DNA from 4 places in the Streptomyces sp. NPDC007983 genome. Region 3 is predicted to be linked to each of the others. Evidence: riboswitches for the same ligand, from Rfam matches in the RefSeq annotation. Region 3 holds a riboswitch; each other region holds the start of a gene.
What was found. Region 3 has a riboswitch for cyclic di-AMP ahead of ACFZCY_RS35890 (peptidoglycan DD-metalloendopeptidase family protein). Riboswitches for the same ligand answer to the same signal wherever they lie in the genome.

Region 1 (2,918 bases), on a different contig from region 3:
CGCAGCCTCGACTGGTACATCGCGTACGCCTCGGCGAGCGTCTTCTCGAAGCCATCCGCCGCCTGCCCCGCGAAGGTCTCCTCGTCGATCAGCTCGTTCTTCAGGTTGGAGATCTTGGCGCTGAACGACTTCGGCGGGAACTTCTTCGGGTCCAGGTCGAGATCCCGGCACACCAGCGCCATCAGCCGCTTCGAGTCGGCGGCGTCGTAGATCGAGAACGATGAGGTGAAGCCCAGCTTCTTCGACTCGCGGCGCAGGATGCGGACGCAGGCGCTGTGGAACGTCATCACCCACATGGCGTTCGCCCGCGGGCCGACCAGCTCCTCGACCCGCTCCTTCATCTCCCCCGCCGCCTTGTTGGTGAAGGTGATGGCGAGGATCTGCCCGGGGTGCACGTGGCGGGTGCCGAGCAGATACGCGATGCGGTGGGTGAGCACCCGGGTCTTGCCGGACCCGGCCCCCGCGACGATCAGCAGCGGCGAGCCCGTGTGCTCCACGGCGGCCCGCTGCTGCTCGTTCAGCCCCTCCAGCAGCGCCGCCGGGTCGATGGCCGGGCGGGCCGCGCCGTCCCGGTAGTACGCCTCTCTGGTCCCCCCGCTCGGCACCGGCGCGTCGAAAGCGCCCGTGAAGAGGTGGTGCGGCACGTCCTCGCCGCCTGAACCGCCGGCGGGGTCCGGGTGCGCGGAATCCTCGGGCGGCGGGGGCTCCTCGCTCGGAGGCCCGAGATCCGCCAGGAAGCTGTCGTCAAAGAGGCTGCTCATCGCTCACCGAGTTTAGGCGGCCGCACTGACAGCCTACGCATGGACTGCACATGGATGTCACGAAACGGTTTCGGGCAAAACGACCACCAGCCTTCACAGGAGCACCACGAGTTGGCTACCGTCCTCCCCCAGGCGGCCCGTACACCCGTCGGCGAACCGCGCCGGCCCGGGCGGCCTCCGCCGAGTCCGGCCACGTCGCAAGGCGCCCGGAGCCGGGGACCCACAACGCAACATGGGGTGAATCGGCCCGAGTGGCGGTACGACGCGTACGACATGTCGTCCATCCGCAGAGGCCGTAGGGCAACCTTCCGAACCGCCCGAACCCGACAGCTAACCCGGTAGGCGGTCCACGGAAGGAGTCGCCTCCCTTGGCGTCGCACCGCAAGCCGCGGACCCGAATACCCACCGCCACGTCGTCCACCGGGCGCCGTACCGCCGTCGGATTCACCACCGCCGCCCTCGCCTCCGTCACCCTTCTCTCCCAGACCGCGAACGCCGCCCCGGGCGACCCGAGGCCCGGCACCACGCAGTCGATCGAGGCGGTCAAGGAGAAGGTGGACACCCTCTACCACCAGGCGGAATCCGCCACCCAGCACTACAACGCCGCCAAGGAGCGCTCCGAGCAGCAGCGCACCAAGGTCAACCGGCTGCTGGCCGATGTCGCCGAGAACACCGAGAAGCTCAACGAGGCCCGCCGCACACTCGGCACCTACGCCGCGGCCCAGTACCGCAACGGCGGCATGACCTCGAGCGCCGCGAGCCTGCTGTTCTCCAACGACCCGCAGGACCTCTTCGACCAGTCCCATCTGATGAGCCGGATGGCCGGTTCGCAGAAGAGAGCCGTCGACGACTTCCAGACGCAGGCGGCGAAGGCCGCCAAGGAGCGCAGGGAGGCCGCCAAGAGCCTGGCGTCGCTGACCGAGACCCAGAAAGAGCTGAAGACCAAGAAGAAGTCCGTCCAGGACAAGCTGTCCCAGGCCCGCCGGCTGCTGGCGAGCCTGACCGCCAAGGAGAAGGCGCGGCTGGCGGCGATCGAGAAGAAGAAGGCCGAGGAGGCGCGGCGCAAGGCGGCCGAGCTGGCCGAAAAGCAGCGGCAGGCCGCGGCCCAGCAGCAGCAGGAGCAGCAGCAGGAGCAGCAGTCGAGCGGAAGCTCCTCTTCCGGCAGCGGCTCCAGCACCGGCTCCTCCACCTCCACGAACAGCACCAAGGCGGCCAAGGCCATCGACTTCGCGGAGTCCCAGCTCGGCAAGCCGTACGTCTGGGGCGCGACCGGCCCCACCTCCTACGACTGCTCAGGGCTCACCCAGGCCGCCTGGAGGGCCGCCGGTGTCTCGCTGCCGCGCACCACGTGGGACCAGGTGAAGGCCGGTACGCGTGTCTCGACCTCCGACCTCAAGCCCGGTGATCTCGTCTTCTTCTACGACGACATCAGCCACGTCGGGCTCTACATCGGCAACGGCATGATGATCCACGCCCCGAAGCCGGGGGATGTGGTCAAGAAGGCACCGATCACCGAGATGCCGATCTACGGAAGCGTCCGGCCCGCATAGCGGTAGTAACGGCGGTAGACAGACGCTGCGGCTGCCCGATGCGCGATCGGGCAGCCGCACCGCTTCCGCGTCACATGATCACGCGATCACGAGATCACGTGCCCGGCTTGCGCCCGTACACGTACACGTCGTCGCCGTTCCGCAGCAGGCTCCAGTACTTCTTCGCGTCGCCGGACCGCATGTTGACGCAGCCGTGGGAGCCGGGCGGCGACCATACGCTTCCCGCGATGGAGTGGAAGGCCTGGCCGCCGTCGAAGAACTGGCTGTACGGCATGGCCACGTGGTACAGCGTCGACCAGTGGTCGATGTCCCGCCAGTAGACCTTCTTCAGCCCGGTGCGGGTCTCGTACTTGTCCCGCCCGCTGCGCACCGGCACCGGCCCGAACACCAGCCGCGAACCGTCCTGCACCCAGCTGAGCTGCCGGGTGAGGTCGACGCAGGCGATGCGGCCCTTGTTGGTGGGGCACTTACGCGCCGCGTTGGGGTTGTGCCCCGCCGCCCGCTGCGCGTTGATCAGCTTCATGACGCCCCAGGTGACGGGGCCCGCGTAGCCGATGGTCGGGCTGATGCCGTGGTTGATCTGGAAACTCCGCGTCGCGCGGCAGTC
Region 2 (2,918 bases), on a different contig from region 3:
CGCCGCCCACCGCCTTGACCGGGGTGCCGGTCGGGGCGGCGAAGTCCTGGCCGGTGTGGTCGGCGGACCACAGGTCGCCGGCCTGGCCGAAGCCCGCGGTCAGCGTGTACGAGGCGACGGGGAGGGTGAGCCCGCTGGACGTGGACGTCTTGGCGGGGCGGTCGGCGGCGGCCTTGGCCGCGGCCTCCTTCTCGGCCTCCGCCTTCTCCTTGGCCTCGGCGGCCTTCTTCTTGGCGGCGGCCTCGGCCTTCTTCTGCTCGGCCAGGTCGCGGGCCTTGGCGGCGGCCTTGGCCGCGTCGTCGGCGGCGGCCTTGGCGGCGGCCCGCGCCGCGGCCTCGCGCCGGTCGTCGTCCGCCGCGGTCTGCTGGCTCTCGGCCTGCCGCAGGATGCGGGTGCGCAGCGCCTCGCCCGAGTCGGTGGCGCTGGTGGTGAGGGTGGCCGCGGCGGGCTGGGAGGAGTCCTGGTCGTCGGCCATCAGGGAGCCGATGCCGGGCAGGTCCTTGGCGGCGGGCAGCTGGGCCTTGACCTCGTCGGCGACGTGGGCGAGGTCCGGCATGGAGATCGGTACGGCCGGCCGGTCCTTGGCGCTCGCCATGCCGCCCGCGCCGACCGCCGCGATGACGCCGACGCCGAGGACGGCGCCGCTGCGGGCCATGGTCCCGCCGCGCTGCTTGACGACGCGGTGCTTGCCGCGCAGCGGGGCGATGGACTCCTCCGTCGGGTTCCACTCGTCCCAGACGGCTTCTTTGGCGACGGAGGAATCATCCCCTTCGGCGCCGAGGCCGATCGTGGGCCGGGCGCCGGCTCCGGCGTCGAAGCCGACTCCGTACGCGGTCGCGGTGCCGATGCCGGTACCGGACGAGCGGTACGGAGCTTCGTCCAGTACGGACCTGTTGGACGCCACCGGGGCGCACTCCTTTCCTTCCCTCTCGCCTACCGGGTTAGCTGACGGGTTCGGAGCAGGAAGGTCTCCTACGGGTCAGGTTCGACCCGATTCACCCCAAGGTGGTGGTTCCCCGGTTCCCTGTGCTGCGGCTGTTACCGCCGTGGTGCGTGGTGCCGCTGGTGGTGCTGTCGCTGCACGTATGGGATTCGGCGACGGCGCACGGTGCCGCCTCTGCGACGGCTGTGTCGACCGCGCTGCGTTATCGAACGTTAATAGAGAGCGCGACATGATTCCAAGCTCTTCTGAAGAATCCGCGCAGCTTTGGGATGAACTTAGTAAGCATCGGGGGACAAGTAGGGGCGTTTCACCCCGGTTGAAAAGGGATGGTAAAAACCTCCGGCGAGCTGATCGTGCGTCAATCGTTATGCGTACGCGTCACGGTCGGCTACGGTCCGTGTCCGGAGCGGGCGCCGTCGTTCCGTTCGCCGTCGTTCCGTTCGCCGTCGTTCCGTTCGATACGGGCGGCCGCCGGACCGCGAGGAGTGCCATGTCGTCCGAGGTCTCCCCGCCCGTATGCCGCGCGACGTCCTCCACCAGCGCGTCGAGCAGCCCGCCCGGCCCGGGGAAGCGGCGGCCGCGCAGCCGCTCCTCCGGTACGTAGAACGTGCCGTGCCGGTCGCGGGCCTCGGTCACCCCGTCCGTGAACAGCAGCAGCGTCGCGTCCTCGGGGAACCGCAGCTCCGTCACCCGGTCGGGCCACGCGCCCAGTTCGCCCATCCCGAGCGGCAGCGCGGCCGTCTCCGGCCCCAGGGGCCGTACCTCGCCGTCGCCGGGCAGCAGCAGCGGCGCGGGGTGGCCGCGGTTGATGAGGCGGAGGATGGAGTCGCCGCGCGGGATCTCGCCGAGGACGGCGGTGGTGAACCCCTCGAACGCCTCCAGCTCGGCCCGCCGCGCGCCCTCGCGCCGCAGTGCCCGCTCCAGCCGCCCCGCCAGCCCCTCCAGCGTCGTCTCCTGCTCCGCCGCCTCCCGGAAGGCGCCGATGAGGACCGCGACGACCTCCACGGCCTGCAGCCCCTTGCCGCGCACGTCCCCGACGAGCAGCCGTACGCCGTGCGGGGTGTCCTGCACCGCGTACAGGTCGCCGCCGATCGCCGCGTACCGCTCGGCCGCCACATAGCGCGCCGCGACGTCCAGCCCGGCGATGCGGGCGGGCGGTACGGGCAGCACGGCCCGCTGCGCCGCCTCCGCGACACCGCGCGCCGACGCCAGCCGACGGTCGCCGCGGCGGACGACGCGGTTGATCACGAGCGCGAGCAGGGCGACGGTGGCCACCGTGGCGATCTCGGTCGCGGCCTGGGTCGGGTCCTTCACGCCGTGCAGTTCGGCCAGCAGGCATACGGCGAGGAGGGCGAGGACCGCGGTGGCGACGGTCTGCCGCAGCGGGAAGAGGGAGGCGGCGACCAGCGGGGCCGCGGCGAAGAAGGGGGAGGCGGTGTACGGGGCCGGGGCGGCGAGGTCGAACGCGACGCCGACGAGCAGGAGGACGGCGGGGGCCCAGCGGATCGGCCGGCGCCCCGCCGATGCCTGGACGGCCTCCTCGGCCATGACGAGTCCGGGGGCCGCGACCGAGGACCGGGCGGCGGGCGTACGGACGGGCGTACGGGCACCCGTACGAGCCCTGGTCCCTCGCACCCGCGCCACCGGCTTCTCCCGCTGTCCCTGGATCCATGACCCCGTCACCAGGCTCCCGGGCGCCGGGGCACGGTGCGAGCCGGTGGCGGCCATGTGGGTGCGTCGTCAGATGCGTCGCCGGGTGGCCGCCCCTGGACGCCGAGCGGCCCCGGATGACAGGCATCCGAGGCCGCGGGGTGGGCCGTGGCGTCCGCCGGGGCCCGGTCAGCCGCGGCCGAAGCCGCCGCCTTGGTTCTCGTGGCCTCAGGGGGTGCCGTAGGCGATGTTGGTGCAGTTGCTGCCGACGGTGATCCCGCCCGTGGGCGCGGTCCCGGAGACAGCGGCGATGGGGCCGGTGGCC
Region 3 (2,918 bases):
CCGCGCCTCCATGGCCCTGGCCAAGGAGCTGTTCCCGGCCGAGTCGCGGATGTCCCGGCCGCGCCAGGGCACCGAGGAGACCATCGAGGGCATCGACGCCGCGGCGGTGCGGGCCTTCTACGAGGCGCACGTCCGGCCGTCCACCGCGACCGCGGTCATCGTCGGCGACCTGGCCGGGGTCGACCTCGACCAGGCGCTCACCGACACCCTGGGCGCCTGGACCGGCGGCCCCGCCCCGCAGCGGTCGGTCCCTCCGGTCATCGCCGACGACACCGGCCGTGTGGTGATCGTCGACCGGCCCGGCGCGGTCCAGACCCAGCTGCTCATCGGGCGCGTCGGCGCCGACCGGCACGACCGCGTCTGGCCCGCGCAGGTGCTGGGCACCTACTGCCTGGGCGGCACCCTCACCTCCCGTCTGGACCGGGTGCTGCGCGAGGAGAAGGGCTACACCTACGGGGTGCGCGCCTTCGGCCAGGTGCTGCGCTCGACGCCGCCCTCGCCGGCCGGCGGCGGCTCGGCGGGCGCCTCGCTGCTGGCGATCAGCGGTTCGGTGGCCACCGAGGTCACCGGCCCGGCGCTGGAGGACCTGTGGACGGTGCTGCGGACGCTGAAGGAGGAGGGGCTGACGGACGCCGAGCGCGATGTCGCCGTGCAGAACCTCGTCGGCGTCGCACCGCTCAAGTACGAGACGGCGGCCGCCGTCGCGGGCACGCTCGCCGACCAGGTCGAGCAGCACCTGCCGGACGACTTCCAGGCGCAGCTGTACGCCCGGCTCGCCGAGGCGGGGACCGTGGAGGCGACCGCGGCGGTCGTGAGCGCCTTCCCGGCCGACCGGCTGGTGACGGTGCTCGTGGGTGACGCCTCGAAGATCGAGGAGCCGGTCAAGGCGCTCGGCATCGGAGAGGTGCGCGTCATCACCGGCTGAACCCCGGCCCGGCCGGCCCGATATGTCCCCGGGCCCGGCGCAAGGCACCATCGGCACAAGGACCCTGGCGTCGCACAAGACGCCGGGGTCCTCCCATTTGCCTGATTTGCGGGGCGTTTGGTTTGTGGCGAGAGCAACAAAAACCCGTAACCGTTTGGTGATCGAAACGCGGCCCGTTTAGCGTCAGTGCGGCTGTTCGCCGGATACCCGCCGCACCCGCGGCACGGACAGCCATCGCCGAGTCCCATGGTGCGAGTGCCAGGGGAGCCGGGGACCCAAACGTCCCTGGGGTGAATCGGACGCCTTCCCCGCCCGGGGGAGGGGCCCGTAGGAGACCTTCCTGCTCCGAACCCGTCAGCTAACCCGGTAGGCGAGAGGGAAGGAAAGGAGTGCGCCACCACATGGCGTTCACCCGTGCCGCTGGGAAGCACCGACGTCCCCGCCAAGCCGCCGTCCGCACCGGCGCCAACATCGCGGGCATCACCACGGTCGCCTCGGGCGTCGTCGCCGGCATCGCCGGCCCCGCCCTCGCCGCGACCGGCGAGACGCCGTCTCCCCAGGACACCGGTCTCCGTCAGGCGATGGTGATGGGCGACGGTCTCTCCGACCAGATCGACGCGCAGGCCCAGTCCCAGAGGGACGCCGCCGAGGCCGCCGCCGCCAAGGCGAAGGCCGAGGCCGTGGCCCGCCAGCAGGCCGCGCGGAAGGCCGAGGCCGCCGCGAAGAAGGCCAAGGCGGAGCGCGACGCCAAGGAGCGCGCCGCGCGTGAGGAAGAGCGCAAGCGCCTCAACACGTTCGTGTCGCCCATCAGCGGCTCCTACGTCTCCACCGGCTACGAGGCGTCCAGCGGCCTGTGGTCCTCCGGCAGCCACACCGGGATCGACTTCCACGCCTCCACCGGCACCTCGGTGCACTCGGTGGGCTCCGGTGAGATCGTCGAGGCGGGCTGGGGCGGTTCGTACGGCAACAACGTCGTCATCAAGATGAACGACGGCACCTACACCCAGTACGGCCACCTCTCGTCGATCGGCGTCTCGGTCGGCCAGAAGGTCACCCCCGGCCAGCAGATCGGCCTGTCCGGCGCCACCGGCAACGTCACCGGCCCGCACCTGCACTTCGAGGCCCGCACCACCGCGGAGTACGGCTCGGACATGGACCCGCTGTCGTACCTGCGCTCGCACGGCGTCAATCTCTGACGCACCCCTGCCCTAGTCGAAAGGCCCCGTCCGCCCCGGACGGGGCCTTCGGCGTGCCCCGCCGCCGTGACCGTCCCCTCGACCGTCGACCGTGACCAAAAAATATCCCCGAATTGACTTCGCCCATCGGAAATCCCGGCGGCTTCGAATAGAGTCGCTGAATGCGCGTCAATGGGATGCGTTTCGCGGCGGTTGAGGCGGAGGTTCGACAATGCGGGACCGGAAATGAACGGGGATACGGCCGCCGTCCAGGGCGGCCGCCGGATTTCGGCACACGCGGTATGCACGGCGATCCGTGACGACATCATCTCCGGTACCTATCCGCCCGGCAGCCGGCTGGCCGAGGAGCTGCTCGCCCGGCGCTACGGGGTCTCCCGGGTGCCCGTCCGCGAGGCGCTGCGCACCCTGGAGTCCGAGGGCTTCGTCACCACCCGGCGGCATGCGGGCGCATGCGTCGCGCAGCCGTCCGAGAAGGAGGCGGCCGACCTCCTGGACATCCGGGCCCTGCTGGAGCCGATGGGCGCCGCCAGGGCCGCCCAGCGGCGCACCGAGGGGCATGTGAAGGTGCTGCGCGGTCTGGTGCGGCTCGGTCAGGAGCGGGCGCGGCACGGCCGGCTGGGCGAGCTGCGCTCGCTGGGCGACTGGTTCCACGAGACGCTCGCCCAGGCGTCCGGCAGCCCGAGTCTGTCGGGACTGCTGGTGCAGCTGCGGCGCAAGACGGCGTGGGTGTACGCGGCGGATCCGGCCCGTGCGCAGGCCGGGGCGGGCGCGCCGGGGGCGGCCGGGTCCATGGACCT
Region 4 (2,918 bases), on a different contig from region 3:
TCCGACCAGCTCGGGGCCGATCTGCTCGATGACGGCGAGGACGGCCTTCTCCACGCCCTTGCCGCCATAGCGGTTCTTGTCGCCGTCACGGAGCTCGAGGGCCTCGAAGGCGCCGGTGGAGGCGCCGGACGGGACGGCGGCACGGCCGGTGCTGCCGTCGTCGAGGCCGACCTCGACCTCGACCGTGGGGTTGCCTCGCGAGTCGAGGATCTCGCGAGCTACGACGACGTCGATGGACGGCACGAGGATCTCCTTCGTATGGGTCTTCGGTAGCAGCATGAGCCTAACCGCACCGAAGCCCCGACGGGGTGCACCGTGGGGGCGGCGCACCCGGCCGGGGCTCGTTGACTACGGTGTGGCTGCTCAGCTCAGGTGGAGCTGCTGGCCGGGGAAGATCATGTCGGCCTGCTGGATGATGTTCTTGTTCAGCTCGAAGAGCTTCTTCCAGCCGCCCTTGACGTCCTCCGTCTTGGCGATCTTGCCAAGGGTGTCGCCGGACTTGACCTTGTACTCGCCGTCGCCCTTCTTGATCGGGCCGCGGACCTCGGAGCGCGCGGCGTGCTCGGGCGCGCTGCGCGGCGCGGCCTTCGGCTTGGCGGACGGGGCCGACTGCGAGGAGTCGGACTGGCTCTGCTGCGGGGTGGACGGCGCGGGGGCGGGGGCGCCGCCGCTGGTCAGGCCCTTGCCGCAGACCGGCCAGGCGCCCTTGCCCTGGCTGGCGAGGACCTTCTCGGCCACCTGGATCTGCTGGCTCTTGCCCGCCTTGTCGGCGGTGGGTGCGAACGCGGTACCGCCGTAGGCGGCCCAGGTGGAGGAGGAGAACTGCAGGCCGCCGTAGTACCCGTTGCCGGTGTTGATCGACCAGTTGCCGCCGGACTCGCACTGCGCGACCTGGTCCCACTGGGAGCTGGTGGCGGCAGAGGCGGACGTCGCACCGATGAGCGGAGTGGCCACGGCGGCTCCGGCGAGGCCGACGAGCGCGGTGATGCGGGTGGCCTTGGAAGGACGACGGTGCTTGCCCTGAGCGTTGGACATGTTCGTTCGTTTCCTCACCGACGCCTACGAGGTGAGCTGTCGGGTTCGGGCGTGAGTTGCCCGGCCCGGTGCGGGGTTCGCACCGGGCTTCACCCCTAGCCGTTCGGCCGATTCCGCTGGCCTCCCGGCACTTACCTTGGGTCCCCCGCTCCTGCCTTCGGCGCTGGCGCGTCGGTACCGGACGACCGCCGGCAGGACTCGGCGTGACGGTCGACGGTGCTCGCGGTGGCGAGCGGAAAGACGTTAAACACACGTCCGGGAAACGTTCAAACACCCTTATCGCAGCGAAGAGGGCTGTTATCGATCTCACTCGTCCTACATCGGCGCAGGTGGGGCCGGGTGTGGAGAGACCGGACACGAGGGACGGCCCGGAAAATGTGACGAGAGGTATGTCTCACCGGCGCCAGATCGGGCAAATCACCCCGGATTACTGGCCCCTGATGGTGAGATCAAGTCGCTGACCAGGGAGAATGAGATCCGGGTCGGTTCCGATGAGGTTCTCGTTGCCTTCGTAGATCCGCCGCCAGTCGCCGCCCAATTCCTGCTTTTCGGCGATTGCTGAAAGGTTGTCACCCGGACGCACCGTGTAGCCGCCATCCGTGGGGTTTTCGGCACGATTTGCTCCGCCACGCGAGGCACGGTCGCTCGGTCGCGCGTCCCTCTCCGGCTCGCCGCGGTGCTTGCCGGAGGGCGCGGAGGCGTCGGCCGAGGCGTCGGCCGGGTCCGAGGCGCCCGCGGAGGGGGTCGCGGAGGGGGTCTTGGCGGGTCCTTCGGAGGCGTCCTCGCCGGAGGAAGAGGAAGAGGAAGGGGACGGCGAGGGGTCGGGCGCGTCAGAAGAAGGGGACGGGGAGGGCGCGTCGTCGTCCAGCCCGTCGGGGGCCTTGGAGACGTGGGGCCGCTCCGGCTCTCCGGCGTCCCGGCCCGAGTCGCCGCGCTGCGGGGGCTGCTGGGAGGGGCGCGCCGTGCTGCCCGGGTTCACGTCCGGGGCGTCGCCGTCGTCGGTCAGCCCGGCGTTCAGCGCACAGCTGGGCCAGGCGTCCGGGCCGCGGTCGCCGAGTATCGACTCGGCGACGGCTATCTGCTGGGAGCGGCTGGCGAGGTCGGGGCGCGGGGCGTAGTCGGTGCCGCCGTACTTCTTCCACATGTCGAGGGTCAGCTGGAGACCGCCGTAGAAGCCGTTGCCCTCGTTGGCGCTCCACATCCCGGCGCTCTCGCACTCGGCGACCCGGTCCCAGGTGGAGGCCGGGGCGGCCTGGGCGCCGGTCGCTCCGAAGAGCGGGATGGCGATGCTCGCACCGGTCACCCCCGCCGCGACGACGATGGCCGGAGCCTGGCGGGGGCGGCGGTGACGTCCGTTCCCGGAAAGCATGCGAATCGCCTCTCGTGTGGGGGTCGTTTGTCGGTTGAACATAGCGACGTCACACGATCATCACAAGCCGGTGTATCCCAGGTCACGCCGCGGTCACGCGCCTGACCGGCAGTCACTTTCCCCAGGTCACCGGGAGGGTGCGCAGCCCGCGCATGATGAGCCCGCCGCGCCAGCGCAGGTCGTCCGGCTCCACCGCCAGTTGGAGGTCGGGGAGTCGGCGCAGCAGGGTGGCGAGCGCGGTCTGTGCCTCCAGGCGGGCCAGCGGGGCGCCCAGGCAGTAGTGGATGCCGTGGCCGTAGCCGAGGTGCTGGTTGTCGGTGCGGGCCAGATCGAGGACGTCGGGGTCGGCGAAGCGCTCGGGGTCGCGGTCGGCGGCGGCGAGCACCACCAGCACCGGGTCGCCCTCGGCGATGTGCTGACCGCCGATGGTGACCGGCTCGGTGGCGAACCGCCAGGTGGCCATCTCCACCGGGCCGTCGTAGCGCAGCAGTTCCTCGACCCCGGTGGCGAGCAG

Region 1: it holds a riboswitch for cyclic di-AMP, as region 3 does, so the genes downstream of both, ACFZCY_RS34525 (NlpC/P60 family protein) here and ACFZCY_RS35890 (peptidoglycan DD-metalloendopeptidase family protein) in region 3, are expected to answer to the same signal.
Region 2: it holds a riboswitch for cyclic di-AMP, as region 3 does, so the genes downstream of both, ACFZCY_RS04610 (peptidoglycan DD-metalloendopeptidase family protein) here and ACFZCY_RS35890 (peptidoglycan DD-metalloendopeptidase family protein) in region 3, are expected to answer to the same signal.
Region 4: it holds a riboswitch for cyclic di-AMP, as region 3 does, so the genes downstream of both, ACFZCY_RS37620 (transglycosylase family protein) here and ACFZCY_RS35890 (peptidoglycan DD-metalloendopeptidase family protein) in region 3, are expected to answer to the same signal.

What each region holds. Positions count from the first base shown of each region.
Region 1 is NZ_JBIBJI010000016.1:10,560-13,477, reverse strand. It holds gene pcrA (DNA helicase PcrA) at 1-761, opposite strand, end outside; cyclic di-AMP (ydaO/yuaA leader) riboswitch at 930-1,122, shown strand; gene ACFZCY_RS34525 (NlpC/P60 family protein) at 1,130-2,311, shown strand; gene ACFZCY_RS34520 (L,D-transpeptidase family protein) at 2,406-2,918, opposite strand, start outside.
Region 2 is NZ_JBIBJI010000001.1:972,796-975,713, reverse strand. It holds gene ACFZCY_RS04610 (peptidoglycan DD-metalloendopeptidase family protein) at 1-904, opposite strand, end outside; cyclic di-AMP (ydaO/yuaA leader) riboswitch at 916-1,047, opposite strand; gene ACFZCY_RS04605 (SpoIIE family protein phosphatase) at 1,322-2,491, opposite strand; gene ACFZCY_RS04600 (hypothetical protein) at 2,822-2,918, opposite strand, start outside.
Region 3 is NZ_JBIBJI010000017.1:80,141-83,058, reverse strand. It holds gene ACFZCY_RS35895 (insulinase family protein) at 1-925, shown strand, start outside; cyclic di-AMP (ydaO/yuaA leader) riboswitch at 1,151-1,313, shown strand; gene ACFZCY_RS35890 (peptidoglycan DD-metalloendopeptidase family protein) at 1,327-2,121, shown strand; gene ACFZCY_RS35885 (FCD domain-containing protein) at 2,347-2,918, shown strand, end outside.
Region 4 is NZ_JBIBJI010000019.1:110,384-113,301, forward strand. It holds gene eno (phosphopyruvate hydratase) at 1-249, opposite strand, end outside; gene ACFZCY_RS37620 (transglycosylase family protein) at 364-1,035, opposite strand; cyclic di-AMP (ydaO/yuaA leader) riboswitch at 1,042-1,208, opposite strand; gene ACFZCY_RS37625 (transglycosylase family protein) at 1,463-2,404, opposite strand; gene ACFZCY_RS37630 (cytochrome P450) at 2,517-2,918, opposite strand, start outside.